Alkalilimnicola ehrlichii MLHE-1: one gene and its partner. The protein of the gene in region 1 interacts with the protein of each later gene in a pairwise test. Links are inferred from orthologs where the notes say so. Each region holds a gene or a part of one and is shown on either strand. Other genes may lie near its edges.

Evidence for each region.
Region 2: the proteins of MLG_RS13190 (region 1) and MLG_RS12255 interact in binary tests that used the Escherichia coli proteins (3 or more experiments, as listed by UniProt). The link is inferred for Alkalilimnicola ehrlichii MLHE-1 from one-to-one orthologs.

What each region holds. Positions count from the first base shown.
Region 1 is NC_008340.1:2,955,219-2,969,885, reverse strand. The notes cover bases 7,583-10,964. They hold MLG_RS13190 (2-oxoglutarate dehydrogenase E1 component), read left to right. Parts: upstream 7,583-7,938; coding sequence 7,939-10,764; downstream 10,765-10,964. Other genes in these bases: odhB (2-oxoglutarate dehydrogenase complex dihydrolipoyllysine-residue succinyltransferase), read left to right, coding at 10,854-10,964. Also shown: MLG_RS13250 (tetratricopeptide repeat protein), read left to right, coding at 1-203; MLG_RS13245 (lysophospholipid acyltransferase family protein), read right to left, coding at 220-1,116; MLG_RS13240 (hypothetical protein), read left to right, coding at 1,282-1,839; dtd (D-aminoacyl-tRNA deacylase), read left to right, coding at 1,972-2,424; imidazoleglycerol-phosphate dehydratase HisB, read left to right, coding at 2,551-3,144; imidazole glycerol phosphate synthase subunit HisH, read left to right, coding at 3,144-3,788; hisA (1-(5-phosphoribosyl)-5-[(5-phosphoribosylamino)methylideneamino]imidazole-4-carboxamide isomerase), read left to right, coding at 3,805-4,551; imidazole glycerol phosphate synthase subunit HisF, read left to right, coding at 4,548-5,345; MLG_RS13210 (phosphoribosyl-ATP diphosphatase), read left to right, coding at 5,342-5,671; Sec-independent protein translocase subunit TatA, read left to right, coding at 5,705-5,977; Sec-independent protein translocase protein TatB, read left to right, coding at 6,007-6,546; twin-arginine translocase subunit TatC, read left to right, coding at 6,543-7,331; more of odhB, read left to right, coding at 10,965-12,122; lpdA (dihydrolipoyl dehydrogenase), read left to right, coding at 12,167-13,591; MLG_RS13175 (YhdH/YhfP family quinone oxidoreductase), read left to right, coding at 13,889-14,667. UniProt on the Escherichia coli protein: E1 component of the 2-oxoglutarate dehydrogenase (OGDH) complex which catalyzes the decarboxylation of 2-oxoglutarate, the first step in the conversion of 2-oxoglutarate to succinyl-CoA and CO(2).
Region 2 is NC_008340.1:2,748,438-2,762,715, forward strand. The notes cover bases 4,653-7,645. They hold MLG_RS12255 (ATP-binding cassette domain-containing protein), read right to left. Parts: upstream 7,131-7,645; coding sequence 5,175-7,130; downstream 4,653-5,174. Other genes in these bases: MLG_RS12250 (CHAD domain-containing protein), read right to left, coding at 4,653-5,059; MLG_RS12260 (formate dehydrogenase subunit gamma), read left to right, coding at 7,607-7,645. Also shown: MLG_RS12215 (STAS domain-containing protein), read right to left, coding at 1-169; MLG_RS12220 (dodecin), read right to left, coding at 210-419; MLG_RS12225 (hydrolase), read right to left, coding at 478-1,014; MLG_RS12230 (Slp family lipoprotein), read right to left, coding at 1,489-1,989; MLG_RS12235 (Slp family lipoprotein), read right to left, coding at 2,001-2,546; can (carbonate dehydratase), read right to left, coding at 2,591-3,223; MLG_RS12245 (ParA family protein), read right to left, coding at 3,324-4,088; more of MLG_RS12250, read right to left, coding at 4,136-4,652; more of MLG_RS12260, read left to right, coding at 7,646-8,716; MLG_RS12265 (molybdopterin-dependent oxidoreductase), read left to right, coding at 8,987-11,467; MLG_RS12270 (4Fe-4S dicluster domain-containing protein), read left to right, coding at 11,492-12,238; MLG_RS12275 (molecular chaperone TorD family protein), read left to right, coding at 12,246-13,073; MLG_RS12280 (HD domain-containing phosphohydrolase), read right to left, coding at 13,147-14,278. UniProt on the Escherichia coli protein: Genetic data indicate it may be involved in ribosome assembly or function.

The DNA of each region.
Region 1 (14,667 bases):
TGGAGGCAGCGCTGGAGCAGGACGAGCACTACTCGGCGGCCTGGAAGGTGTACGCCGCCGCACTGGCCGAGGACGGGCGCCTGGATGAGGCGATCACCGCTTACCGGCGTGGCATCGACGTGGCGGAGGGTCAGGGCGACAAGCAGGCGGTCAAGGAGATGCGCGTCTTCCTCGGGCGGCTGGAGCGGCAACGCGGCGCCTAGCCGGCGACCGGGTATCTCAGCGCCGGCGCCTGGGGTAGGCGCGCGCCCAGCCGGGCGGTGCGTGGGCGAAGCGCTTGTAGGCCCAGAGGTACTGCTCGGGCACCTCGCGCACGCAGGCCTCGACCCCCTCGTTCAGGGCCGCCAGCGCCTCCGCCGCATCGCTGGCGTGAATGGCCGCCGGCGCGGGCCGGAAGCGGATCACCCAACGCCCGCCGCGTGCCAGCCTGCGGGCATAGCCGAACACAACCGGGGCCCGCTGCCGGGCCGCCAGCTTCACCGGCAGGTCCATGGTCAGTGCCGGGCGGCCGAAGAAGGGGGCGAAGCGGCCCTCCTCCTCGGGCGGTTCCTGGTCCGGCAGGATGCCCACCACGTCGCCGGCGCGCAGCGCCTTGTACAGTGCGCGCAGGCCGGCGGTGTTGGCGGGCAGGGCCCGGCCGCCCCCGCGGTTGCGGGCGGCCACCATGATCGGCTCCAGGGCCGGCTGTCGCGGGGGCCGGTAAAGGAAGTGCAACGGGTAGTGGCGCGCCACCCAGAGATTGAGCAACTCCCATGACCCCAGGTGCGGGGCCGCGATGATCACCCCGCGGCCGCGGCGGTAGGCGGCGTCCAGCACCTCGGCCCCCTCTACCCGTTCGACCCGGCTTAGGAGCTCGGCCACCGGGCGGCGGAACAGTGCCGGCACCTCCAGCACCTGGCGGCCGAACTCCCGCTGGGCGGCGTGGGTCAGGGTGGCGCGTTCGGCCTCGGGCAGGTCCGGAAAGCAGATCGCGAGGTTGCGCCGGAGCACATCGCCGGAGCGACTGCCCGGGCGGGTCAGCCACGGGCCCAGGGCCGCACCCAGGCGGTGCATGACCGCAAGCGGGAGCAGCGACAGGGCGGTGAGCAGCAGGTGCAGCAGGGTTGATCGGTTCATGGCATTCACGGCGTCGGGCGACGGTGGCATAGCTAACCCGGACTGCAGCGTGCTTGCAAGTCTGGCGGAATGGCCTTCAGGCGTTAGACTTTCCCGGGAGGACGTGCGGTACTTGGGCGAGCACGCGCCGATTCAGCCCGACGGCAACTGAAGGAGTCACCGATAATGAGCTGGAATAAGCAGATGGAAGACATGGTCCAGAACTGGACCAGCATGCAGCAGCAGATGTGGGACAGCTGGCTGCAGGCCATGAAGGGGATGGGTGCACCCGGTGGTTCCGCGGAGGGTATGGAAACCGTGCAGCGGGAATACCAGCGGAATCTGGAGGCCTGGGAGCAGGCGGTCCGCGATGCCCTGGAGGCGCAGAGCCAGTGGAGCCGGCACTGGGCCGAGGCGCTGGAGAAGGACGGTCAGACCCCGGAGGCGGTCTCCCAGTGGGTGCAGCAGGTGCAGGAGATGATGAAGGCCTGGACCGAGGCCCAGGGCCAGCTCTGGAATGCCTGGTTTGAAAGTGCCCGTAGTGTCGACCCCTCGAACATGGGCGGCAACTGGGATGAGGAAGGCCGGCGGGTGTTGCAGGCCTGGCAGGAGGCCACCCAACGGGCCCAGGACGCCCTGACCGAGCTGTCCAAGACCGCCACCCAGATGGGTGCCGAAACCGGTGTCGAGAGTAGCAAAGCGACTAAGGCGCCGCCCAAGGGCGGCAGCCGCAGCAAGCGCTGACCGGCGTGTGTCCCGGAGGGGCGGTTAGATGGCCCCCCGGGGCAGTCCGGCTGAGTTGACGGGCCGTCTCCCAGTGGAGACGGCCCGTTGCGTAGGGGGACCGTCGAGCGATTCAGGAGACAGACGTCAGTCATGATCGGACTCATTCAGCGGGTCAGGGAGGCCCGGGTTGAGGTGGATGGCGTGGTGGTCGGGCGCACCGGGCGCGGACTACTGGCGCTGATCGGGGTGCAGCGTGATGATGATGAGCCGCAGGCCCGTCGCCTGCTGGAGCGCATCCTGGGTTACCGGGTGTTTCCGGATGAGGCGGGTCGGATGAACCGCTCGGTCCGCGACATCGGGGGCGGCCTGTTGTTGGTGCCGCAGTTCACCCTGGCCGCGGACACCCGCAAGGGCATGCGGGCCAGCTTTGCCCCGGCGGCGTCACCGGAGCGGGGCGAGGCGCTGTTCCATCGGCTGCTGGGGCTGGCGCGGGAGAGCGGGGTGCCGGTGGAGGCGGGCCGGTTTGCTGCCGACATGCAGGTGCACCTGATTAACGACGGCCCGGTGACCTTCTGGCTGGAGGCCCGGCCGTCAGCGGCCTGAGCCGGATCCGCCATCACCGTCGTGGCTGGCGGAAGGCGGGCCGCAGCCGCCGGTTGTGGTATGCTCGGCGGTCGCAATCGTGAAAACGCCCTCTGGCATGACCCTTTCACAGGTGAGCACCCCATCATGATGAATCGCAGCGCCGAGGTGCAGCGCGACACCCTGGAAACGCGGGTGAAGGTGCGGCTGGACCTGGACGGCACCGGCGAATCCCGTATTCGCATCGGCGTGCCCTTTATGGAGCACATGCTCGACCAAGTGGCCCGCCACGGCCTGATCGACCTGGATATCGAGGCCGACGGCGACACCCATATCGACGACCACCACACGGTGGAGGACGTCGGCATTACCTTGGGCCAGGCCTTGGCCCAGGCCCTCGGTGACAAGAAGGGCATTCGCCGGTATGGCCACGCCTATGTGCCGCTGGACGAGGCCCTCTCGCGGGTGGTAGTGGACTTCTCCGGCCGCCCCGGGCTGCAGTTCCACGTGGATTTCGTACGCGCCCGCATCGGCCAGTTCGACGTGGACCTGTTCCAGGAATTCTTCCAGGGTCTGGTCAATCACGCCGCGTTGACCCTGCACGTGGACAACCTGCGGGGCATCAACGCCCACCATCAGGCAGAGACGGTGTTCAAGGCGCTGGGCCGGGCGCTGCGAATGGCCGCCGAAGCCGACCCGCGCCAGGCCGACCGCATTCCCTCTACAAAGGGGGCGCTGTAATGGGCCTGGTGGCAGTGGTGGACTACGGCATGGGCAACCTGCGTTCGGTCTCGCGCGCCCTGGAGTCTGCCGGCGGCAGCGGCCGGGTGCGCATCACCTCCGACGCTGACGAGGTGCGCCGGGCGGAACGGGTGGTCTTCCCGGGGGTGGGGGCCATCCGTGACTGTATGAGCGAGCTGCAGCGCCTCGAGTTGGTGGAGGTGCTGCGCGAGTCGGCCCGGAGCAAACCCTTCCTGGGGGTCTGCCTGGGCATGCAGGCGCTGCTGAGCCGCAGCGAGGAGAACGCAGGCACCGAGGCGCTGGATATCCTGCCCGGTGAGGTGCGCCGTTTCCCCGCCGATCGGCAGGACCCGGAGGGCCGCCGGCTGAAGGTGCCGCACATGGGGTGGAATCAGGTGCACCAGGTGCAGGACCATCCACTGTGGGCGGACATCCCCGACCGCAGCTGGTTTTACTTCGTGCACAGCTATTACGTGGCGCCGGAGCGGGATAAGTGGGTGGCCGGGCAAACCGAGTACGGGTTGACATTTGCCAGCGCCCTCGCCCGCGGCAATGTCTTCGCCACCCAGTTCCACCCGGAGAAGAGCCAGCGCCCGGGCCTGATACTGCTGGGCAACTTCCTGCGCTGGGACGGCAGTGAGTAAACGGATGAGTGATGCCATGCAGCTGATACCCGCCATCGATCTCAAGGACGGCCGCTGCGTCCGCCTGCGCCAGGGGCGCATGGACGATGAGACGGTCTTCTCCGACGACCCCGTTGCCATGGCCGGTCGCTGGGTGGCCGCCGGTACCCGGCGCCTGCACCTGGTGGATCTCAACGGTGCGGTCGCCGGCAAGCCGGTCAATGCCGAGATCATCCACCGCATCGCCACCCGCTATCCTGACCTGCGCATCCAGGTGGGCGGCGGCATCCGTGACCTGGACACCATCCGCGGCTACCGCGAGGCCGGGGTGGATGATCTGATCATCGGCACCCAGGCGGTGCGCCGGCCGGAGTTCGTCACCGAGGCCTGTCAGGCCTTCCCCGGGCATATCATCGTCGGCCTGGACGCCCGTGACGGCCGGGTGGCCACCGACGGCTGGGAGCAGGTCTCCGAGGTGCGAGCGGTGGACCTGGCCCGCCGGTTCGAGGCCGCCGGGGTCAATGCCATTGTCTTCACCGACATCGGCCGTGACGGCATGATGAAAGGGGTGAATATCGAGGCCACCCGTGAGCTGGCCCGCGCCATCACCATCCCGGTGATCGCCTCCGGAGGCGTGTCCAGCCTGGAGGATGTGCGCGCGCTGTGTGCCGCCGCCGGTGACGGCATCAGCGGGGCCATTGTCGGCCGGGCGCTCTACGAGGGCAGCCTGGATCTGGCCGAGGCCCAGGGGTTGGCCGACGAGCTCTGCGGGGTGAAGCCGTGACCGTCGCCAAGCGCATTATCCCCTGTCTGGACGTGGACGGCGGCCGGGTGGTCAAGGGCGTCAAGTTCGTGGACATCCGCGATGCCGGCGACCCGGTGGAGATCGCCCGGCGGTACGACGCCATGGGCGCCGACGAGATCACCTTCCTGGACATTACCGCTAGCCACGAGCGGCGCGATACCATGGTGCAGGTGGTGGAGAAGGTGGCCAGCCAGGTCTTCATCCCGCTCACGGTGGGTGGTGGGATCCGCGAGGTGGCGGACATCCGCCGCATGCTCAATGCCGGTGCCGACAAGGTCGGCATCAACACCGCCGCGGTGGCCCGGCCCGAGTTCGTGGCCGAGGCCGCCGAGCGCTTCGGTTCCCAGTGCATCGTGGTGGCGGTGGACGCCAAGCAGGTCAGCCGGGCGGACGAGCCGGCGCGCTGGGAGGTGTTCACCCACGGTGGTCGCAAGGCGACCGGTCTGGATGCGGTCGAGTGGGCGGGCCGCATGGCCGAACTGGGTGCGGGCGAGATCCTGCTCACCAGCATGGACCGGGATGGCACCCAGGCCGGGTTCGACCTGGCGCTGACCCGGGCGGTGAGCGACGCTGTGCCGGTGCCGGTGATCGCCTCCGGCGGTGTCGGCACCCTGTCGGACCTGGCCGACGGCGTCCTGGAGGGGGGGGCCGACGCGGTACTGGCCGCCAGCATCTTCCATTTCGGGCGCTACACCGTGGCCGAGGCCAAGCGGCTGATGGCCGAGCGCGGCATCACGGTGCGCATCACCGGCGACGAGCGGACCGACGTATGAGTGAACAACGCGATATCCTCAAGGCCCTGGCCGAGGTGCTGGAAGAGCGCCGGCAGGCGGACCCGGCCACCTCCTATGTGGCGAAGCTGCACCACAAGGGGCTGGACGCCATCCTCAAGAAGGTCGGCGAGGAGGCCACCGAGGCGGTGGTGGCGGCCAAGGGGGGGGATCGTTCACAGGTCATTTATGAAACCGCCGATCTGTGGTTCCATAGCCTAATCATGTTGTCGGCCTGTGATGCCGGGCCGGACGACGTGCTGGCGGAACTTGAGCGTCGATTCGGGTTGTCCGGCATCGACGAAAAAGCGGCCCGTAACGGGCAGTAGTAGAGCGGGCCCCGGGCCCCGGAGGAGTTTATTATGGGTATCAGCCCCTGGACCTTGCTGATTGTTTTGCTGATCGTGCTGCTGGTGTTCGGCACCAAGAAGCTGCGCAACATGGGCACCGACATGGGCGGTGCCATCAAGGGCTTCAAGGACGCCATGAAGGAGGGCGAGGAAGGCGCCAAGGAGGGGGAGAAGTCCGAACCCTCCAAGCTGGAGCAGCCGCCGGAGGAGGAAAAGGAATCCGGCGAGGGCCACACCATCGAGGGTGAGCGTAGCGAGCAGCCCCGCGATCGTCACTCCTCCTGAACCGACGCCGCTGAGCGAGGACGCCGCCCATGTTTGACCTTGGTTTCTGGGAGGTCCTCATCATCATGCTCATCGGCCTGCTGATCCTCGGACCGGAGCGGATGGCGCGGGCCGTGCGCATGGCCGGGCTCTACATGGGCAAGGCCCGCGCGGCCTTCAACGCGGCGAAGTCGGAGGTGGAGCGCGAATTGCAGGTCGAGGAGATGCGCAAGGCCACCGAGTCGGTGCGCAAGGATGTGGACAAGGTGCGCAAGGACGTGGAGAAGAACGCCCGACGCTTCGAGGCGGAGGCCGATGGCGTCGGCAAGACCTTCCGCGACGTCGGCCGGCAGGCGGATGATGCGGCGAAGGGAGCAGCCTCCGGGGCCGGGGGCGATGACGCCCGCTCAGCGGGCGCCGGCGACCCGTCCGGCCTGACCGACCAGCGGGGCAGCGACCAGCCGCCGGCCGGCGGCGGGCGGACGGCTGCGGGTGAGCGCGGTGAGCCAGCCGAGGCCGCGCCGGCGCAGCAGAGCGAGGACACGGCCCGCAAAGGGCAGGGCGGTGGTGGTGAGGAGAAGCGTCAGTGAGTGACCGTTCCCCGGACCGGGATCGCGACGACCAGCAACGGGATTCCAACCAGGAGGCCTTGGAGGACCAGCCGCTGCTGAGCCACCTGCTGGAGTTGCGCAGCCGACTGTTCCGCGCGGTGGTGGTGATCCTGGTCGCCTTTCTGGCGCTCTATCCCTTTGCCGACGAGATCTACCAGTTTGTCTCCGGACCGCTGCGGGCGGTGCTGCCGGAGGGCACCTCGATGATCGCCATCAAGGTGGCCTCGCCCTTCCTGATCCCGATGAAGCTGGCCCTGGTGGCGGCCATCTTCCTCACCATCCCCTATACCCTCTACCAGGCCTGGGCCTTTGTGGCCCCCGGCCTCTACCGGCATGAGCGCCGCCTGGTGGGGCCGCTGGTGGTGGCCAGCACCTTCCTGTTCTACGGGGGTGCGGCGTTTGCCTACTTTGTGGTGTTTCCGCTGGCCTTTTCCTTCTTCGCGGCCACAACCCCCGAAGGGGTGTCGATGATGACGGATATCAGCGAATATCTGTCCTTCGTGCTTACCCTCTTTTTTGCCTTTGGTGTGGCGTTCCAGGTGCCGGTGGCCACCATCCTGATGGTGCGCACCGGGGCCACCACGCGGGAGGCGCTGGCAGCCAAGCGGCCCTATGTTATCGTCGGGGCCTTCGTCCTGGGCATGCTGTTGACCCCGCCGGACGTGATCTCGCAAGTGCTGCTGGCGGTCCCCGTCTACCTGCTTTACGAGTTGGGGATCCTCCTGGCGCGGCGGACTGCAACCCCCGAGGAGCGGGTGGACTAGCGGTCTGGCGGTTGCTGCACTGCGGCAGCACCTTGCGCGAACGGGCCCTTACGGGTTATTTTATAGCGCATAACAACAGCGTTCTGGCAGCCGCCGGCAGTCGTTGCCGATGCGGCCTACAATTAATTTAAATGTTGTCCGGCAGCGCTCATCCTGGCGGTTTTCCGCCAAGGCCGGCGTGGCCGGAACACATCATTGCCAGAACATAATCCGGATGGGTAAACGAGGAGAAGAACGTGGCGCCCGCGACAGACCGGCGCCCACGTCTGGAGGCATCCGCACCCGAGATGCAGCAAGAGACCGCCACACCGACGCCGTTTCCCCCTCCCCACGGGGCTACCCCCCAGGGTCTTTGTCCCCTGCTGGCCTGGGTCATCGCCCGTTCCCTGCCCTGCGATGTGCCGCGGGAGAGGGCGTGATCATGGAGGCGGGGGTGGTCGCGTCGCCAATGTGCCTGTCTCGCCGTGCCCCTGTCCGGTTCCCTTCGGTTCTTGATTTTCTCTCAGGTTCGCCGACCCTTGCGGTACGTCCCGGCTACGGGCGCGCGCGAGGGGAGCGTGCGACCTGTCCACCCGCAATCGCCCGAATCAGGCAGGTGAGCTAACCGATGAACGGTCTTTTCCAGAGGCTACAGCAGACGTCCTATCTCAATGGGGTCAACAGCACCTTCATTGAGGACATGTACGAGGAGTACCTGCGCGATCCCAACGGCATCGATCCCGAGTGGCGCGGTTATTTTCGCGCGCTGGCCGATGGTGGCGCCCAGGATGTCCCCCACAGTCCGATCCGCGAGGAGTTCGCGCGCCTGGCGCGCACACCCGGCACCACCCGGGTGGCGACCCCGGCGCTCACGCCGGATGCCGCCGAGAAGCAGGGGGCCGTGCTGCGGCTGATCAATGCCTATCGTTTCCGCGGTCACCAGCTCGCCGACGTGGACCCGCTCAACCTGCGCCCGAAACCCGACGTCCCCGATCTGGATCCGGCCCACCATGGGCTGACCGAGGCGGACATGGACGAGGAGTTCAACACCGGCTCCCTGTTCGCCCAGGATCGCATGCCGCTGCGCCGGATCATCGAACTGCTGCAGCAGGTGTACGCCGGCCCCATCGGCTCGGAGTACATGCACATCACCGATACCGATCAGAAGCGCTGGATCCAGGAGCGGTTGGAGGCCAATCGGGCGCAGGCCGACCTGCCGGCCGAGCGCCGCAAGGGCATCCTGGAACGGCTTACCGCTGCGGAGGGGATCGAGAAATACCTCCACTCCAAGTATGTGGGCCAGAAGCGCTTCTCGCTGGAGGGCGGTGAGTCGCTCATCCCGATGCTGGACGACCTGATCCAGGACGCCGGCAGGCAGGGGGTTCGCGAGGTGGTTCTGGGCATGGCCCACCGCGGCCGCCTGAACGTGCTGATCAATATCATGGGCAAATCGCCCAAGGACCTGTTCGCCGAGTTCGAAGGCAAGAAGCCGTCGGAGATCAATGGCTCCGGCGATGTGAAATACCACATGGGCTTTTCCAGCGACATCCAGACCCCGGGCGGGGCACTGCATGTGGCCATGGCCTTCAACCCCTCTCACCTGGAGATCGTCAACCCCGTGGTGGAGGGCTCGGCCCGGGCGCGGATGCATCGCCGTCGCGATCACGTGGGGGCCGAAGTCCTGCCGGTGCTGATCCACGGCGATGCCGCCTTCGCCGGGCAGGGTGTGGTCATGGAGACCTTCCAGCTCTCCCAGGCGCGCGGTTTCTACACCGGCGGCACCGTGCACATTGTCATCAACAACCAGATCGGCTTCACCACCTCCAACCCGCTGGACACCCGCTCCACGGTCTACTGCACCGAGGTGGCGAAGATGATCCAGGCGCCGATCTTCCATGTGAACGGCGACGACCCGGACGCGGTGGCCTTCGTCACCCAGCTGGCCCTGGACTACCGCCAAGCCTTCAATCGCGACGTGGTCATCGACATGGTCTGTTTCCGGCGGCACGGCCACAATGAGGCGGATGAGCCCTCAGCCACCCAGCCGGTGATGTACCAGAAGATCAAGCAGCACCCGACCACCCGGCAGCTCTATGCCGAGCGCCTGGAGGGCGAGGGGGTGCTTTCCGCCGATGAGGCCAAGGACTACACCCAGGCCTACCGCGACAAGCTGGACGCCGGAGAGGTGGTGGCGCGCGGCCTTCTCAGCGGGGTGCGCAACGACTATGCCGTGGACTGGAGCCCCTACATCGGCACCCAGTGGCACGAGGCGGTGGACACCTCGCTACCGCTGGACGACTTGCGGGAGCTTCAGGGGCTGCTGGAGAAGCTCCCCGAGGGCTTCCAGCTCAACAACCGTGTCGGCGCCATCATGGAGAATCGGCGCAAGATGGCTGCCGGGGCGCTGCCCCTGGACTGGGGCTTTGCGGAGACCATGGCCTATGCCAGCCTGCTGCGTGACGGCCACAAGGTCCGGCTGGTGGGGCAGGACTCCGGTCGGGGGACCTTCTTCCACCGTCACGCCGTGTTGCACAACGCCAAGGATGGGTCCAGCTTCATCCCGCTGAAGGACGTGACCACCGACCCGAACGATTTTGTGGTCATCGACTCGCTGCTCTCCGAAGAGGCGGTGATGGGCTTCGAGTACGGCTACGCCACCGCCGATCCCAACACCATGGTGATCTGGGAGGGGCAGTTTGGTGACTTCGCCAACGGTGCACAGGTGGTGATCGACCAGTTCATCAGCTCCGGTGAGTCCAAGTGGGGGCGCCTGTGCGGGCTCACCCTCTACCTGCCGCACGGCTACGAGGGCCAGGGGCCCGAGCACTCCTCGGCGCGCCTGGAGCGTTACCTGCAGCTGTGTGCCGAGCACAACATGCAGGTGGTGGTGCCCTCTACCCCGGCGCAGTTCTTCCACATGATCCGGCGCCAGATGATACGCCCCTACCGCAAGCCGCTGGTGGTCATGACGCCGAAGAGTCTGCTGCGCCACAAGCTCTCCACCTCCTCGCTGGAGGACCTCTCCGAGGGGCAATTCCAGCCGGTGATCGATGATCCGGACGGCGTCACGGCCAGCAAGGTAAAACGGGTCGTCCTCTGTAGCGGGAAGGTCTTCTATGACCTGCTGGACGCCCGCCGCAAGGCCGAGCGCGACGATGTCGCCATCGTGCGCGTGGAGCAGCTCTACCCCTTCCCGGAGGATGCCCTGGCCGGCCTGCTGCGTGACCGCTACGGCAAGGCCAAGGAGGTGGTCTGGTGTCAGGAGGAGCCCAAGAACCAGGGTGCGTGGTATTCCAGCAACCACCACTTCCGCGCCTGCATGAAGGGCACCCAGTCCCTGGGCTACGCGGGCCGCACGGCCTCCGCCTCGCCGGCGGTGGGTTCGGCGAAGGTCCACCACGAGCAGCAGCGCGGGCTCGTGGATCAGGCGCTCAACCAGCCCCTGAGTCCGTAATCCGACCGTTTACCGGGCGGCCTCGTTGGTCGCCCGACCTGTTTCACCCGAACAAGCAGACACTAAAAAAAGTCTGAAGCGAGGAGTCGATGAGCATCGAAGTCAAAGTGCCGCCGTTGCCGGAGTCCGTTTCTGAAGCCACTGTGGTCGCCTGGCACAAGCAGCCGGGCGACGCTGTGTCCCGGGACGAGAACCTGGTGGACCTGGAGACCGACAAGGTCGTGCTCGAGGTGCCCGCCCCGGCCGATGGCGTGATGGGGGAGCGGTTCAAGAACGAAGGGGACACCGTCACCGCCGACGAGGTGCTGGGCAAGCTGGAGGAAGGGGCGGCCCCCGCCAAGGCTGAGTCCAAGCCGGCTGAAGCGGCCCCGGCGCCCAAGCAGGAGGCTGCCTCCGCCCCCGCGCCGAAGCCCGCCGAGGCGCCGGCGGCTGCCAGCGCCCCGGCCGAGGACCTGGCTGACCTGCCGCCGGCTGCCCGGCGCCTGGTCGAGGAGAACAACCTGGACCCGAAGCAGATCCCCGGCACCGGTCGGGCGGGCCGCATCACCAAGGAGGACGTGGTCCGCTTCATGAAGGGCGAGACCCAGCCGGTCCAGCAGCCCGCTGCGGGGCAGCCGGCTGCCGCGGCCGCCCCGCAGGTCTCCGCCGATGCCGCCGACCGGCCGGAGAAGCGGGTGCCCATGACCCGGCTGCGCCAGCGGATCGCCGAGCGCCTGGTCGAGGCCCAGCAGACCGCCGCCATGCTCACCACCTTTAATGAGGTGAACATGCAGCCGGTGATGAACACCCGGGGGCAGTATAAGGACAAGTTTGAGAAGACCCACGGCATCAAGCTGGGCTTCATGTCCTTCTTTGTGAAGGCCGCGGTCGAGGCCCTCCAGCGCTTCCCCGCCGTCAATGCCTCCATTGACGGCAAGGACATCATGTACCACGGCTATTACGATGTGGGCATCGCCGTCTCCTCGCCCCGTGGCCTGGTGGTGCCGGTGCTGCGTGACGCCGACCAGATGAGCTTTGCCGAGATCGAGGCCAAGATCGCCGAATTTGGCCAGAAGGCGCGCGAGGGCAAGCTCTCCATGGAGGAGTTGACCGGTGGCACCTTCACCATCACCAACGGCGGCATCTTCGGCTCGCTGCTCTCCACCCCCATTCTCAATCCGCCGCAGAGCGGCATCCTGGGTATGCACAAGATCCAGGAGCGGCCCATGGCCGAGAATGGGCAGGTGGTGATCCGGCCGATGATGTACCTCGCCCACTCCTACGATCACCGGATCATCGACGGCCGCGAGGCGGTGCAGTTCCTGGTGACCATCAAGGAGTGCCTGGAGGATCCGACCCGGCTGTTGCTGGAAGTCTGAGCCCTGCGGTTTGAACGCCTTTAGCCATCAATGGAGAGGACAACATGGCGAATAGTTACGACGTGATCGTCATCGGTGCCGGTCCCGCCGGCTACGTGGCGGCCATCCGCTGCGCTCAGCTCGGGATGACCACCGCTGTGATCGACGAATTCCGCTACAAGGACGGCAAGCCGCAGCCGGGGGGGACCTGCCTGAACGTGGGTTGTATCCCGTCCAAGGCCCTGCTCGATTCCTCCGAGCACTATCATAAGGCGAAGGACGGTGGATTGTCGGTCCATGGCATCACCGCCAAGGACGTCAGCATCGACGTCAAGAAGATGATCGCCCGCAAGGACAAGGTGGTGAAGGACCTGACCGGCGGTATCCATCAGCTGCTCAAGGCCAACAAGATCGACTTCAAGACCGGCCACGGCAAGTTGATCTCCAACAGCACCGTGGAGTTCACCCCCCACGAGGGCAAGGCCGAGGAGCTGAAGGGCGAGTACATCATCCTGGCCACCGGCTCCAAGCCTATCGACATCGGCGCCGCCCCGGCGGACGAAAAGGACATCCTCACCTCCAACGGAGCGCTGGACATGGAGGCCGTGCCCAAACGCCTGGGCGTGATCGGCGCCGGCGTCATCGGCCTGGAGATGGGCTCGGTCTGGAACCGTCTGGGCTCCAAGGTGGTGCTGCTGGAGGCGCAGGACGAGTTCCTGGCGCCGGTGGATCGCCAGGTTGCGCGCATGGCCCACAAGGCCTTCACCGACCAGGGCCTGGACATCCGCCTGGGTTGCCGCGTCACCGACACCAAGGTGGGCAAGCAGGTCTCTGTCCACTACGAGGACAAGGACGGCAAGCACACCCTGCAGGTGGACAAGCTGATTGTCTCGGTGGGCCGCCGGCCCAACACCGACGGGTTGGCGGCCGACGACGTCGACCTGCTGCTGGACGAGCGCGGCTTTGTGCACGTGGACGACGAGTGCCGGACCAATCTGCCCAACGTCTATGCCGTGGGTGACGTGGTGCGTGGCCCGATGTTGGCCCACAAGGGCTCCGAAGAGGGGGTGATGGTGGCCGAGTTGATCGCCGGCCACCCCGGGCATCTCAACTACGACACCATCCCCTGGGTCATCTACACCCATCCGGAGATCGCCTGGGTGGGCAAGACCGAGGCCCAGCTCAAGAGCGAGGGGGTGCCCTACAAGTCGGGCACCTTCAACTTCGCCGCCAACGGCCGTGCCCGTGCCATGGAGGAGTCCACCGGCATGGTCAAGATCATCTCCCATGCCGAGACCGATCGCATCCTCGGGGTGCACATGGTCGGGGCGGCCACCTCGGAGCTGATCGCCGAGGCGGTGGTGGCCATGGAGTTTGCCGGCTCTGCTGAGGACCTGGCGCGCATCTGCCATGCCCACCCGACGCTGTCGGAGTCGGTGCACGAAGCGGCGCTGGCGGTGTCGAAACAGGCCATTCACAAGGCCAACTGAGCCGCGGGCGGGCGCCTGCGGTGATCGGTCACCGCAGGGGTTGCCCCGGTGGTGTTGAAAGCCCCGGGCCGGGTTACGGCACCGGGGCTTTTTTCTGTGCGCTGGAAAGGGTGAAAAGAAAGGATTTCCAATCCAGCCGTTGTGCCAGTATTAAGCCCATCAATGCCGTTGTTGCCAAGGCTGCTCGCGGTCCTGTTATTCCCCTGAATTCAGTCTCTATCCTCATGATTTAACAGCGATTTGGGAAACGGCATTCGCGCAGGGTAGACTTGTAGCCCATTCAGCGGGAGGTGTCCCATGTCCACATTCCGAGCCTGGCGTGTTCACGAGAATGACGGGCGCATTGAAGGCGGCATTGAATCGCTGCCACTGCCCGCGCCTGAGGAGGGAGAGGTGGTGATCCGCGCCGAGTGGTCGGGCATCAACTACAAGGATGCCCTGGGTGCCACCGGCCGCGGCAAGATCCTCCGTCGTCTCCCGCTCACCGCCGGCATCGACGTGGCCGGTACCGTGGAAGAGAGCCGGCATCCCGATTGGCAGCCGGGCCAGCGGGTGCTGGTCAATGGCTGCGGCCTGGGCGAGAACCACGACGGCGGCTTCGCCGAATACGTCTGCGTGCCCGGGCACTGGGTGGTGGCCCTGCCGGAGGGGCTGAGCACCCGCGAGGCGATGATTCTGGGCACCGCCGGCTTCACTGCCGCCCTGGCCCTGACCCGCATGGAGACGCTGGGCCAGACGCCGGAGCAGGGCCCGGTAGTGGTCACCGGCGCCAGCGGCGGGGTGGGCAATTTCGCCGTCCAGTGCTTGAATCGCGCCGGTTACACCGTGCATGCCGTGAGCGGAAAGCCCGAGGCGGCCGAGTGGTTGCAGGGGCTGGGGGCCAGTGAGGTCAGCACCCCGGAGACGTTGGCCTTGGGCAGCCGGCCGCTGGAAAAGGCCCGCTGGGCCGGCGCCATCGACGCGGTGGGCGGCGAGCTGTTGGCCGGCGTCTGTCGCCACGTGGGCCTGTACGGCAACGTGGCGGCCATCGGGCTGGCGGGCGGTGCGGAGCTCCACACCACGGTGATGCCGCACAT
Region 2 (14,278 bases), 210 kb from region 1 along the record:
CGGAGCTGTCCATGGATTCCGCCTGACGCAGATCCACCCGGTAGGTCTCCAGGCCGGCGCGGCCCCGGTAGGCCCGACGGAAGGGCTTGTGCAGCCCGAAGTCGAACCGGCCCTGGATCTCGAGCACCAGTTCCTTGCCGTTGCGGGCGGTGTAGGCGTTCACCGACATGGTTAAAGGGCTCCTCCGACAGGGCGGGCCAGGGCCTCGCTCACGGCTCCAGGGTAAAACCGATCTTCAGGGTGACCTGCCAGTGGGCCACGCGACCGTCCTCGATATGGCCCCGGGTCTCGGTGACCTCGAACCAGCGCATGTGGTGGAGGGTGCGGGCCGCCCGTTCAACGGCCTGGTTGACGGCATCCTCCATGCTCTTGCTGGAGGATCCAGTCAGTTCCACGATCTTGTAGACGTGATCGCTCATGGTCAGGCTCCTTGGGCGGAGGCCCCGCCCGCTTGTTGCATCGGTGTCCGGGCGCTGGTCAGCGGATGTAGCGCTGCAGCACCTCCCGGAAGACGTCGGTCCCGGCCCGGCGCAGCCACTCAAAGGCCACCATCTCGCGGGTGACCACCCAGCAGCCGGCCTGGCGCATGCGCGCCAGCGCGGTGTCGCGATCGTGCGGCCGGCGCGAGCCCACCGCCTCGGCCACCACGAACACCTCGCGCCCGGCCTCGCGCAGGCCCAGCGCCGTCTGCAGCACGCAGACGTGGGCCTCAGTGCCCACCAGCACCACCTGGGGCTCGTTCAGCTGGCTGAGCGCCTCGGGCTCGTCCGCCCAGCCGAAGCAGACCTTCTCGTGGATGTGCTCCGCCTCCAACCGCCCCCGCAACAGCGGAATGGTGGGGCCCAGGCCCTCGGGGTACTGCTCGGTGGCATGGACCGGGATCTTGAGGACCGCCGCCACGTCCATCAGCCAGGCCGTACAGTCCACCACCCGTTCGTGGTCGTGGATCTCGGGCACCAGCTGCTGTTGGATATCCACCACCAGTAACGACGATTCCTCTGCTTTCAGACGCATACGGGCTCCCGAGGTTTCTGTCTCATAAATTGACGAACCAGTGTAACTAAACGCTGAGTACACCGTCATCGCGAGCCCCCCTCCCCGCTGCGCGGGCCCGAATCAACGAGGAACGGGGCACCCCCGTCATTGCCAGGGCCGAAGGCTTTCCCCCCGTCATCGCGAGGGCCGAAGGCCCGTGGCGATCCAGGGCTGTAGACTGCCGCGTCGGCTTCGCCTCCTCGCAGTGACGGTGGGGGGGTAGCCCTTCCCGCCGTGACGGTGGGGGCGCCACCCCGTCATCGCGAGGAGCGCAGCGACGTGGCGATCCACACGCCGGCATGGACTGCCGCGCCCCTTCGGGGCTCGCAGTGACGGTGGGGCGGGTCGCCGCTTGCCGTGACGGTGGGGCGGGCCGCCGGCCGCCGTGACGGTGGGGCGGGTCGCCGTGACGGAGTGGGCTTGCCCCAGCGCTTTCGTCACAAAATAGTTGACCTAGTTAGTGAGTATAATCCCCACGCCGAATCTGACACGCGGGGCGGTACGCTCGGCCTCCACTGCACGTGGCCACAGGTGGAGATCATCGGGCACCACCCGGGGGTAGCGATAAGCGGCCTCACCAATGCGGCCGTCCACCACCTCGTCCACCTGTCCCTGCACGGTCAGGCTGCGACCGGGGGCGTAGTCGGCCGTCTCCAGGTACCCCGGGTGCTCGACCAGGAATCGCCCCCGGGGGGGTTGCCCGGTGCGGGGCCGCTGGCTGCGGTCCAGGGGATAGGCGAGCACCTCCAGGCGCGTGCGATCCTCCAGGTTCTCACTGGCGACAATGACCCCGCCCCAGACCACCGGCTGGTCCACGTGGTCGGGGGCATCGGCAGCCAGCCGTTGGGGCGTCAGGTCAGGATCAACCTGAGCGGTGTCGTAGCGGGGGCCGGTGGCACAGGCGGCAAGCGCCAGGGCCAGCAACACCACGAGTAGTGCTCGCGAAACGGTCATGCGCACGGGCTTCACCAATAGGGTCCGTAGAAGGGATGGCGGTAGTAGCGCGGAAAGGGGCCGTACCAGGGGTCATACCAGGGATCGTAGAAGGGGTCCCGGCGGTAGCTGGGGACCGGCTCGCGCTCCGGCCACAGGTGGTAGACCTCGACCCGCACCCACGGGAAGGTGTAGCGGTAATCCCCCACGGCCTGCTCCCGCAGCCCCTCAAAGGTACCCACCACCGTGATCGCACGGCCAGGCGCGTGGATGGCGGGGTCGAGAAAGCCCGGCACACGGGCCAGGAAGCGGCCGGGGCTGTCATCGTCCCGCTCCGCCGGGCGCCCCCCGACCTGCAACCGGCGGGCGACCACCTCCAGCTCGGTGTGATCGGAGCGGTTGCGCACCTCGGCAATCACCCCACCCCAGCGCACCGTGCGCCCGGCATGGGCGTCCGGGTCGGCCCGCGCCTCGGCCAAGTCCGGGGCCTCTGGCGGGGCGCTGCGGATAGGTTCCGGGGCACCGGGCGCGCAGCCCGCCAGCAACAGCACCAACATCAGGGCAATCAGGACCTTCATAGCGCACCTCCGTGGCCCTTGGACCGCCCCGGCACCACTGCGGTTCAGTCCATGGCCAGGCGGTCGATCACGGGCAGACACTCCGGGCCGTGGAAATGCAGGCCCAGGTCCTTGAGGCGACCGCTGGCCAGCCCGTAGATCCAACCATGCACCGACAGCGGCTGCCCCCGCTGCCAGGCCTGTTGTACCACCGTGCTGCGGCAGACATTGCGCACGCTCTGCTGGACGTTCAATTCGCACAGCAGATCCACCTGCCGCTCCTCGGGCAGATCGCGAAACTGCCCTTCATTCAGATGATAGACGTCCTCGATGTGGCGCAACCAGTTGTTGACGAAGCCCACGTACTGGTTGCTCAGCGCCGCCTTCACCCCGCCACAGCCGTAGTGGCCACAGACGATGATGTGCCGCACCTTGAGGACATCCACGGCGTACTGCAGCACACTCAGGCAATTCACATCGGCGTGGGTGACCACATTGGCGATGTTCCGGTGGACGAACAGTTCGCCCGGCGGCATGTCGACGATCTCGCTGGCCGGCACCCGGCTGTCCGAGCAGCCAATCCAGAGGTACTCGGGCTTCTGTTCCCTGGCGAGCCGCTGGAAGAACGCCGGATCCTCCCGCTGCTTGCGCTCGGCCCAGGCCTGGTTGTTGGCCAATAGGTCTTTCAATTCGGGCATGGGGCCTCCTGGTCGGTGAATGGGACGGGACTATCGGCCAAGATACCGCAACCGGCCGGCTTGTGAAGCACCGGCCACCTCCCTCGGCTGGGCCGCCCCCTCAGGCCAGGTGATGGCCGGGCAGGCCTTCCAAGTGCTGGCGCACCTCATCCCAGAGGGCCTCGTAGGCACGGGCCGCCGGGCTGGTGGGGGCGAAGTCGCAGACCGGCCGTTGGTGCAGGCCCATCTGCTCAACCTGGGTGCTGTAGGGGATGGCCGGGCCAAGCAGCCGCTTCATGTTCAATGGCGGCTGCTCCACCAGTTGCCGGTGCATTCCCCTCCGGCGGTCCACCATTGACCAGAAGGGCACCAGCTTGCGCCGCGGAAGCTCGTGCTGTTTGAAAAACGCGCGCAGCTGTGCCCAGGCCCGCAGCGACAACGGTGTCGGCACCAGCGGCACCAGCACCCGGCTGGCGGCACGGAAGACGTTCTCCGACAGGCGGGAGAAGCTGGGCGGGCAGTCGAGCACCGCAAGGGCGTAGCGCTCCGAGAGCGGTTCCAGAAGCTGGTGGAGCCGGTCGTCCCCGCCCTTCTCGTCCAGGTGGAGATCCAGGTGGCGGTAGCGCTCGTCCGCTGGCAGCAGCTGCAGGTTGTCCCAGGCGGTGTCGCACAGCTCGCGGCCGATGGGGCGCTTGCCGCTGAGCAGCTTGCGGGGCTTGCCTTGGAGCCCCTCCTCCACCCCCAGGTACCAGCTCGCCGCTCCCTGCGCGTCCAGGTCCCAGAACACCGTGGGCAGCCCGTCGCGGGCGGCGAGCCAGGCCAGGTTGACGGCGGCGGCGGTCTTGCCGACGCCCCCCTTCAGGTTGTAAAAGGCGATAACTTCCAAAGATCCTCCAGGGCACACACCCCCGCAAGGGGGCGCTACCGAATGGTTCAGACGGTGCCGCCCTCGTGGCCCAGCTCCTCGCGCCAGACCTCCCACCAGGCCCGGAGACGGCGCGACAGGGCGCCCGGGCGGTCGGCGTACAGGCGCCGGCCCAGGCGCAGGGCGGGCAGGCGCAGCTCGTCGTGGCGTTGGGCGATCATGCCGCGGATCAGGCGCCGGTGGACCTCGCCGACATGACCGGGTTCGTCCACCAGGAGCTGGTCCAATACCTGTAGATCGTGATCGTCACCGAGCAGATCGGAGAGGGTCTTCAGTTCCGATTGCAGGGTCTTCATCAGCGGTGACCAGAGCAGACGCAGCACCTGCACATGGTACCAGTAGTCCTTCACCCGCTTGCGCCATTCGTGCCAGGCCTCCGGGTCGTCGCTGAACCGGCTGGCCTGGAATGCCTGACCGCCGGCCTGATAACAGCGCTGGAAACCGGCCAGAAAGGCATCCGCCCCCTCGGCCTTCGATGGCCAGTCGGCGATGCGTTCGCGGGCGCCGTGCAGCTCGTCGACCAGGTTCGCCATCTGCCCGGCCAGGTCCCCCTCCTCCGCGGCCAGTCGGTCGCGGCGAACCTCAAGGGCCCGCTGACAGGCCCCCAGCGCCTCCTGTTGGGTGGGCAGCCGGAACCGCTCGCTCAGGGCATCCACCGTTTCCAGCACTGCCTGGGCGTCGCGATAGCCGGACAGGGCGCGGGCCTGGTCCCGATACCAGGCGTTCTCCGCCTGCGCCCGCTTGCGCCCCAGCGTCGGGCGGAATAGCCGGAGCAGGGCGCGCAGCTCCTTGAAGCGCTTGCGCGCCTGGTGCACCGCCTCGTGGGGATCGCCACCGCCCTGCAACACCTCAATGGCCGCATCCACCCGGCCCCGGGCCAGCTTGCGGATGTCCGCAGCGAGCGCCCTGCGTCCTTCCAGCCGGAATGCCATGTCCCTCTCCAGTGTCTTCCTGACCTCAGGGTACCTTATATAATAATGGAATTAATCATAGTCCAACACGGGGTTTTGCTGCAGAACGGCAACCGGGCCGGCCGCCACGGAGCGGTCAACCCAACGCGGCCTCGGCCGCCTCCAACGCCTCCAGGGCCTCCATCCAGTCCGCCTCCAAGGCCTCCTGGCGGGCCTTGAGCACCCCCTGCCGGTGCAGCAGTTCGGTCAGGCGGTCCTTGCCCGCTGCCTCGTACAAAGCGGGCTCACCCAGGGCCCTCTCCACGTCAGCCAGCTCCCCGCTCAGTTCATCCAGCGCCTTCTCCAACTGCTCGGCCTTGCGACGCAACGGGCGAAGCTGCTCGCGTTGCCGCGCCTGGGCGCGGCGCTGGGCCTTGCGCGATTCAGCCGTGTGCGCCGGGGAGGACCCGTGCCGCGGTTCGTCGCCATCAGGCGCGGGCCCGGTCCCGGCAGAGGCGACGCCGTTGACGGCCTTCTGCGCCTCGCGCCATTCGAGGAACCACTGGCGGTAGGTCTCCAGGTCGCCGTCCAGCGGGCGGACGCGGCCCTCGGCCACCAGGTAGTACTCATCGCAGGTGGTGGTGAGCAGGTGACGGTCGTGGGAGACGAGGACCACGGCGCCTTCGTATTCCTGCAAGGCGACGGTCAGGGCGTGGCGCATCTCCAGGTCCAGGTGGTTGGTGGGCTCGTCCAACAGCAACAGGTTGGGCCGCTGCCAGACCAGCAGTGCCAGCACCAGGCGGGCCTTTTCACCACCGCTGAAGGGGGCCACGGCACGGTCCGCATCGTCGCCGGAGAAGCCGAAACCGCCGATAAAGTTGCGCAGGGTCTGTTCCTGCGCCTTCGGGGCCAGGCGCTGCAGGTGCAGCAGCGGCGAGGCCTGGCCATCCAGTTGCTCCAGTTGATGCTGGGCGAAGTAGCCCACGGCCAGCCCCTGACTGCCGGTGATCTGGCCCGCCTGGGGTTTCAACTCGCCGGCCAGGGCGCGGATGAAGGTGGACTTGCCGGCCCCGTTCGGTCCCAGCAGGCCCATCCGCTCCCCCGGGCGCAGCGAGAGCTGAATCCGGCGCAGGACCGGGTCACCGCCATAGCCCAAATCCACCCGGTCGAGCACCAGCAGCGGGTTGGCGGCCCGGGGCGGGTCGGGGAAGTGGAACTCGAAGGGCGCGTCCACGTGCGCCGGGGCGATGCGCTCCATCCGCTCCAGCGCCTTGATACGGCTCTGCGCCGCCTTGGCCTTGTTGGCCTGGGCGCGGAAGCGGTCGATGAATTTGTGCAGATGGGCAATCTCCGCCTGCTGCTTCTCGTACTGGGCCTGCTGTTGCGCCAGGCGCTCGGCGCGGCGCTTTTCGAAGTCGCTGTAGCCGCCCGTATAGTGCACCAGCCGCCGGCCATCGAAGTGGACGATGCCCTGGACCACGGTGTCGAGGAAGTCGCGGTCGTGGGAGATGAGCAGCAGCGCCCCCGGGTACTGGCAGAGCCACTGCTCCAGCCAGAGCACAGCCTCCAGGTCCAGGTGGTTGGTGGGCTCGTCCAACAGCAGCAGGTCGGAGGGCTGGATGAGCGCGCGGGCCAGGTTGAGGCGCATGCGCCAGCCGCCGGAGAAATCGCTCACCGGCCGGGCCCGCCCGGCGGCGTCAAAACCCAGCCCCTCCAGCAGGGTCTCCGCCCGGGAGGCGGCGGTGTAGCCGTCGATGGCGTCCAGGCGGGCGTGCAGTTGCCCCATGGCCTCGCCGTCGCCCGCCGCTTCCGCCTCGGCCAGCCGCGCCTGGAGTGCTCGCAGCTCCAGGTGGCCATCCAGCACGTAGTCCAGGGCGCTGCTGGCCAGCGCCGGGGTCTCCTGGACCACATGGGCGATACGCCAATCACGGGGGATGCCCACCTCGCCGGCGTCCGGGCCGATCTCGCCCTGCAGCAGGGCGAACAGGGTGCTCTTGCCGCAGCCGTTGGGACCGACCAGGCCGAGGCGCTGCCCCGGGTAGACGGTGAGACTGGCCTGGTGGAGGAGTTCCTCGGGGCCGCGGGAAAGGGTGATGTCCTTGAGGGTGATCATGGCTGGGATTCTACCAGCCGATGGTGCCAAGGCGTCAGGGCGATGCCCCAGGCGGATGCGCACGCAAACCCCGTCGCGGCGACCCTGTGCCACAGCCCTTGGGGTTCACTCACGCACCAATATACGCCACCAAACGCAGCGAACACCAAACCATTGCTGCCCCGTGCAACCCCTATATTTGGAATGCACACAATACGTCGCCACCCCCCGGAACAGGGCTGCGCAATACATTGATTTTATGGAGGTGGCATTATCCTGGAGCAGAATGATCAGGAATAACCAGGTCCTACTAGCTCGGTCTTTTTTACCATTTCGTAACAGAAAAGACATCGTTTCTAACCACCCGTTACCGCACGGTAACAACGGCCCGACCGGGCGGTGCCCAAGCGACTACTTAGGCAGGGCTTTTTCTGTTTGGCATTGCATTTGCTTAAACCCCTCACCGAAAACCGCCGATTCGGCTAGGAGATCCGGTAATGAGTAGCGATAGCACAGTGATTCCAAGAGATACCAATAGCGGCTGGGCCGCGGAACGGGCTCGCCGCGGCGGCAGGCAGCGCCACTCCAAGTGGTGGCTGCTCGCCGTCATCGTCTCAGTGACGCTAAGCCTTCCGCTCAGCGGCTACCTGGCGCCGGCGGCCGCCAGCCAAGGCGCGGATCTGGCGGGGTTCTATCCTGAGAGCCAGATCAGCTACAGCTGGTCGTCGCTACGCGAAGGGCCCCTCACGATCTTCGCCCTACTGGCCATCGCCGGGTCGATACTCGTCTTTCTCGCGTTCCATCTGTTCGCCGGCAAGGTAAGGATTGACGGCGGCCGGTCCGGCACCACCGTGCCGAGGTGGAGCAGGTTCGAGCGCCTTCTGCACTGGCTGCTCGCCGGCTCGTTCATCGTGCTGGCGATCACCGGCCTATCGCTGTTCTTCGGTCGGTACGCGCTGATGCCCTTGCTGGGGGAGAGGGGTTTCTCCACCTACGCCTCGGGGGCGATCTGGATTCATGAAACCATCGGGCTGGTATTCGTGGCCCTCCTGGTCGCCGCCATCCTGCAGTGGATAAAGGGCAACCTTTTCCGGAGCTACGACTGGCAATGGTTCAAGCAGGGCGGCGGCTATATCGGCGATCGCAACACCCACCCGCCGGCAGGGAAGGCGAACGGCGGCGAAAAGCTCTACTTCTGGCTCGGCATCGTTAGCATGGGGTCGGTCACAGCGATCACCGGTCTCGTACTCTACTTCACCACTTGGACCGGATCGGAGGGCTTGGTCGCCTGGTCGTTGATTTTCCATGTGCTCGGCGCCGCAGGATTCATCGCCCTGGCGATCGGCCATGTCTACCTGGGTGCCATCGGCAATGAAGGGACGCTGGAGGGCATGGTGAGCGGCCGGGTGGACTGCAACTGGGCGAAACAGCACCACAACATCTGGTACGAAGAGATCCTCCAGGACGGCGTGCAGCCGGAGCCCGCGAGCACGTCTGCGGCAGACGCCTCCGTGCCGAGCGCAAAGAGTTCGAAGTCCACGGCAACCGACGCCGCGTCATTGACGATTCGGACCGACGATGCGCCGGCGCGTCGCCCTTTGTCTTGAGCCGAGCGCCCCGGGAAGTCCCCTGTGGCCGTAGGCTATTGAATGAGTTTGTTGCGAGCCCCCTCCCCGCTGCGCGGGCCCGAATCAACGAGGAACGGGGTACCCCTGTCATCGCGAGGGCCGAAGGCCCGTGGCGATCCAGGGCGGTAGACTGCCGCGTCGGCTTCGCCTCCTCGCAGTGACGGTGGGGGTGGGGCCCCGCTCGCAGTGACGGTGGGGGCAACCTTCCGCTTCCGGCACAGTCCAGTTCTTCAAGAGGAGAGAGCACGAATGAATGTACTGCAGAATAAGCTCAACAGGAGACGATTCCTGCAGGCGTCCGGGGCCGCCGGTGCGGCGGGTGTGGCAGGCCTGAATGCGATCCCAGGTATATCGACGCTGGAGGCCAGCCCTGGGACCCGGGCGCGGGCCACGTCGGATACCGTCGTCACCAAGAGCGTCTGCCAGCAGTGCTCCACTCGCTGCGGGCTCGACGTCTATACGACCAACGGCCGGGTGCATGCCATCTACGGCAATCCAGACGCTCCGTTATCCAACGGCAAGCTCTGCCCCAAAGGCCACCTGGGCCCATACATCCTTTACGATGCCGACCGCTTCAAGGGGCCGATGAAGCGCACCAATCCCAAGAAGGGCCGCAACGAAGACCCGGGCTTCGTGCCGATCTCCTGGGACGAGGCCCTGGATACGGTCGCTGCCCGCTTGACGGCGCTGCGCGAGCGGAACGAGTCGCATCGCTTCGTTGTGGCGTACGGCCGCGGCTGGGGCCCCGCCGACGCCGGCCTGTTCGGCACCTGGGGCCGGTTGTACGGCTCCTCGAGCATCGGCATCGGCCATTCGAGCATCTGCGCCGATGGCTCCAAGAAGGTCAAGCGCGCCATGGACGGCAATGACTCATACAACTCCTACGACTACGAGAATTGCAATTGCCTGCTGATCTTCGGCGCCGGCTTCCTCGAGTCTTTCCGGCCTTACAATGCCAACATGCAGATGTGGGGCAGGATGCGCAGCAAGGGCACCCGCATCACCATGGTCGATGTGCGCAACTCTGTGACCGCCGCCGCTGCCGATCGCAAGCTGATCGTGTCTCCCGGCACTGACGGTGCGATCGCTTTGGCCATCGCCCACGTCATCCTCACCGAAGGCCTGTGGGACAGGCCCTTCGTTGGCGACTTCACCCGGTCCCGACTGCGATTCGAGACCGGCAAGCCGATCGATCCCGACACCTTCTCGGAAAACTGGGTGAAGGACCTTCCGGCTTGGTGGAACACAACGCTGAAGGACGCCACTCCTGCCTGGGCCGAGGGCATCACCGGCGTGCCGGCGGAGAAGATCGTCGCCACGGCGAAGGAGTTCGGCAGCACCCGGCCGGCCATAGCGGTGTTCGAGCGCGGTCCCACGGCGCACACCAACGGCGCCTACAACGGCATGGCCATTCACGCCCTGAACGCGCTGGTCGGCTCAATGTTCGCCAAGGGTGGCCTGAGCTACCAGATGGGCTCGTCCGCCGGCAGCCTGCCGATCAACCCCGATGACTACATGGACGACTACGCCCGTGAGATGGAGGGCAAATACCCGCGCATCGATATGGCGCGGACCGACGCCTGGCCGATGACCTCCAACATGATCCAGGACATCGCCAAGAACCATCTGACCGGCTCACCGTACAAGATGGACACGATCATGTTCTATACGGTGGGTCCGATCTATTCCGGCCCCGACTGCACGGTGTGGGAAGAGGCACTCCAGGACGTGTTCGTGATCGACACCTCGCCCTCGCCGCAGGAGAGTGCGCAGTTCGCCGACCTGATCCTGCCCGATCACACCTACCTGGAACGACTCGAAGTCGCCAACACTTACCCGTTCCAGGGCTATCCGATGTCGATGATCCGCGAGCCGGCGGTAAAACCGCTTTACGACACGATGCAGTTCGGCAACATCATGATCGAACTTGGCAAGCGGATGCCCGGCCCGATGGCCGATTACTACCAGCAGGTGGGCAGTGTCGAGAACGTGGTGGCCGCATTCGCCGCGGGCTTTGAAAACGACCCCGGCGATAACGGCGTTAATGACCTGGCCAGCTTCAAAGAGAAGGGTGTCTGGTACAAGACCCCCTATTTGTGGCGCCAAATCGACGGCGAGTTCTACGAATGGGACGGCCACCGCTACAGCATTCGGATGAGCGAGGACGATGTTAAGGCGAAACTGCTGAAGACCCCATCCGGGAAGTTCGAGTTCCAGCCCGCTTGGTTCACCAACGAGAAACACGCCGCGCATATCCAGAAACATCTCGGTATTCCGCGCGATATGATCGGCTTCCCCCATTACGTCGAACCGCAATACCAGGGCGGCGGCGACCTGCACCTGATCAGCCCGAAGCTACCGCTCTCCGCTGAGGGGCGCTCCGCCAACCTGCCGCATACCCACGCGGTATGGCAACCCACGCAGGGTGGCACCGACACGGTGTACATGGAGATTCACCCACAGGCCGCCGCCGCCCGCGGCATCAAGGACCGCGACCGGGTCCGGATAAGCTCCTCGGTGGGCGCCATCGAGTGCTTCGCCAGCGTCTCTGGCGGGGTGCCGAAGGACACGGTAGTGCTGCCGCTGGCCCACGGCCACTGGGGCTCCGGCCGTTGGGCCCAGAACAAGGGGGTTTCCGGCAGTGTCAACGAAGTCATTCCCAACGTCGTCGAGCCGGTTTCCGGGCTCGTGGCCTTCAGCGCCGCCAAGGTCTTCGTTGAGAAGGTTTGATCGAATTAGCAGGAGTAAATTGCGATGACTAAGTGGGGCATGGTTATAGACTTGGAGAAATGCACCGGCTGCCAGGCCTGCACGATCGCCTGTGGCATGGAGAACAACCTTCTGCCGGGCGAGCACTGGCAGGACGTTCTCTATTACTCGGAAGGCCAACTACCGGACCACGAATTGAAGTGGCTGCCGAGGCCCTGCATGCAATGTGAAGATGCCACCTGCGTCACGGTCTGCCCGACGGGGGCAACCTATAAGGATGCGGAGGCGGGCGGCGTGGTTTTCATCGACTGGGACCGCTGCATCGGCTGCAAATATTGCATCGTGGCCTGCCCCTATGGTGTGCGCTTCTCCACGGCCGAGCTCAAAACGCAGTCGCCGGACATGCGCGAGGTCTTTCCCAGCGGCGACGGCCACACCTGGAATCCGCCCTGGAGGGCGCCGGATTCCCGGGACAACCCCAAACGCGGGATCGGCATCCCGCCGAAGAATGTGGTGAGCAAGTGCACCTTTTGTCATCACCGCACCTCCACCGCCCCCGCCGACACGGCGGATCTCGATCCGAGCAACCCGGACCTGCGCGAGCATACGCCGGCCTGTGTGGTGACCTGCGCCCCCGGGGCCCGTTACTTTGGCGACCTCAACAACCCGAACAGCCAGGTGTCCAAGCTCATCGCAGAGCACAACGGGCAACCGGTGCTGAGTCACCTGAAGAACAAGCCGCAGGTGTATTACCTCGGCCGCAAGCGCGCTTCGCCGTCCCGGAGCAGTTGAGGTGGGGGTGGATGATACGTCGGGCCTGTCGTTGCAGGGCGAACTGCTCGCCTGCCTTGGGCAGGCGATGCAACCTCCGCGCTCGGATGCGTTCTTCAACGCGTTGCGGGATGGGTTGGTGGACGATATCGCCGACCTATGCGGGGCACTCGGGGCGGAGTCCGTAGCCGCCGATCTGCCACCGTTGCGTTGCGCGTTGGGCGAGGTGGAGGATCGGGAGTCGTTGCTATTGGCCTACAGCGTGTTGTTTCTCGCGCCCCCGCCCAAGGTGCGCCTCAACCTGGTCCGATTGATGGATGGGGCTTCCAGTGGTGCCGGTCTCGGCTACCTGGACGAAATGCTGGCCAGGCACCAGCTCAACCTCCGCTCCGAACACCGGGAACTGCCGGATCACCTCACGGTGGTTCTGGAGTTGGCCGCCTGCCTGATCAGCCGGGGTGAGCAAGGCAATGACCAGGCAGAACGAGACGCCAAGGCCTTGCTGCAACAAATGGTGGCACCGGCAGCCCGACACCTTGCCGAAACGGCGGCCGACGTGGAGCAGGCACATGGCCTGCCCAAGGTCTACTCACGGCTGCTGGCGCTGATCGGCACGACCGGCCAGGACCCGGATGGCTGTCTGCTTCCCGGCACCCGTTCGGTTGCCGGGGAGGCCACCGGTGCGAGCAAATCCGCGCCGGACACCGGCCCAGCCATGGCCGCCTGCGCGCGCTGCGGGACACCTTTCGTGAGCCTGCGCGACCAGGCGGTGCTGATCGCGCATTTACAGGAGGCGGGAGCGCCGGCCGATCATCTGCACGTCTGTCCCGACTGCCGCACGGGGCCCGGCGGCTGAGGGCTTGGCGCGGTGCAGGGCGACACCCCTGGATGCTTCCAGGGAGGCTTCCAGCCCCGGCCAGGGGTGCGGGTCACCGGGACTCCACCGGCAGGCAGCCCTGTGCGGCCAGGCGCAGGCAGGCGTCCACCACCTCCGGGTCGTAGAGCCTGCCGCGCTTGGCGCGCAGTTCGTCCAGCGCCGCGGCCAGCCCCAGGGCGGGCCGGTAGGGGCGGTGGGAGGAGATGGCCTCGACCACGTCGGCTACGGCCAGAATGCGTGCTTCCAGCAGGATGGCCTCCCCCCGCAGGCCGTCCGGGTAACCGGAGCCGTCCAGCCGCTCGTGGTGTTGGCGAATGATCTCCGCCACCGGCCAGGGGAACTCGATCCCCTTGATGATCTCGTAGCCGACGGCCGGATGGGTCTTGATCATCTCGAACTCGAGGTCACTCAGCCGCCCCGGGCGCGAGAGGATCTCCACGGGGATGGCGACCTTGCCGATGTCGTGGATGGCGCCGGCCACATGCAGCCCCTTGCGCCGCGCATCATCCAGGCCCAGTTCCTCGGCGATCACCTCGGCGATCTCGGTGGTGCGCTGCTGGTGGCCGGCGGTATAGGGATCGCGCACCTCGATGGTGGCGGCGATGGCCTCAATGGTGCGTTCCAGTGACTGCTCCAGCGCCTGCTGGGCCCGCTGACTCTCCGCGCGATCCTGCTGGCTGCGGACGCCATAGGCCAGATCACCGGCCAACTCCATCAGCCGTGCCACCTCGTCGGGGTCGGCGAAGGGGGCGGGCCTCCGGCTCTCCACCTGCAGGCAGCCCAAGTCGCCCCTGGCGTCCCGCAACGGCAGCAACAGCGTCCGGACACCAGCGTCCGAGGATGCCGGGGCCGGCAACCCCAGGCAGGGAGCGTCCGGCACCGCCACGTCCTCCGCCTCGGCGACCGGTGGGTAGCAGGGACCGCCGATGAGCATGATCAACGCCCTGGCATAGCCCCCCTTCCGCACCAGCACGTCATGCATATTGGCCAGCAGGTCGTCCAGGCCATCGGCATGCACCAGGGCCTGGTTGCCAGCGGACAGGGTGCGCAGGGCGCGGGTGCGCTCCGCCACTAGCGCCTCCAGTCGCTGCTGCGAGGCGTGCAGGGCCAGATGGCTCTGCACCCGCACCAGCACCTCCTCGGCGACGAAGGGCTTGGTGATGTAATCCACCGCCCCCACCGCG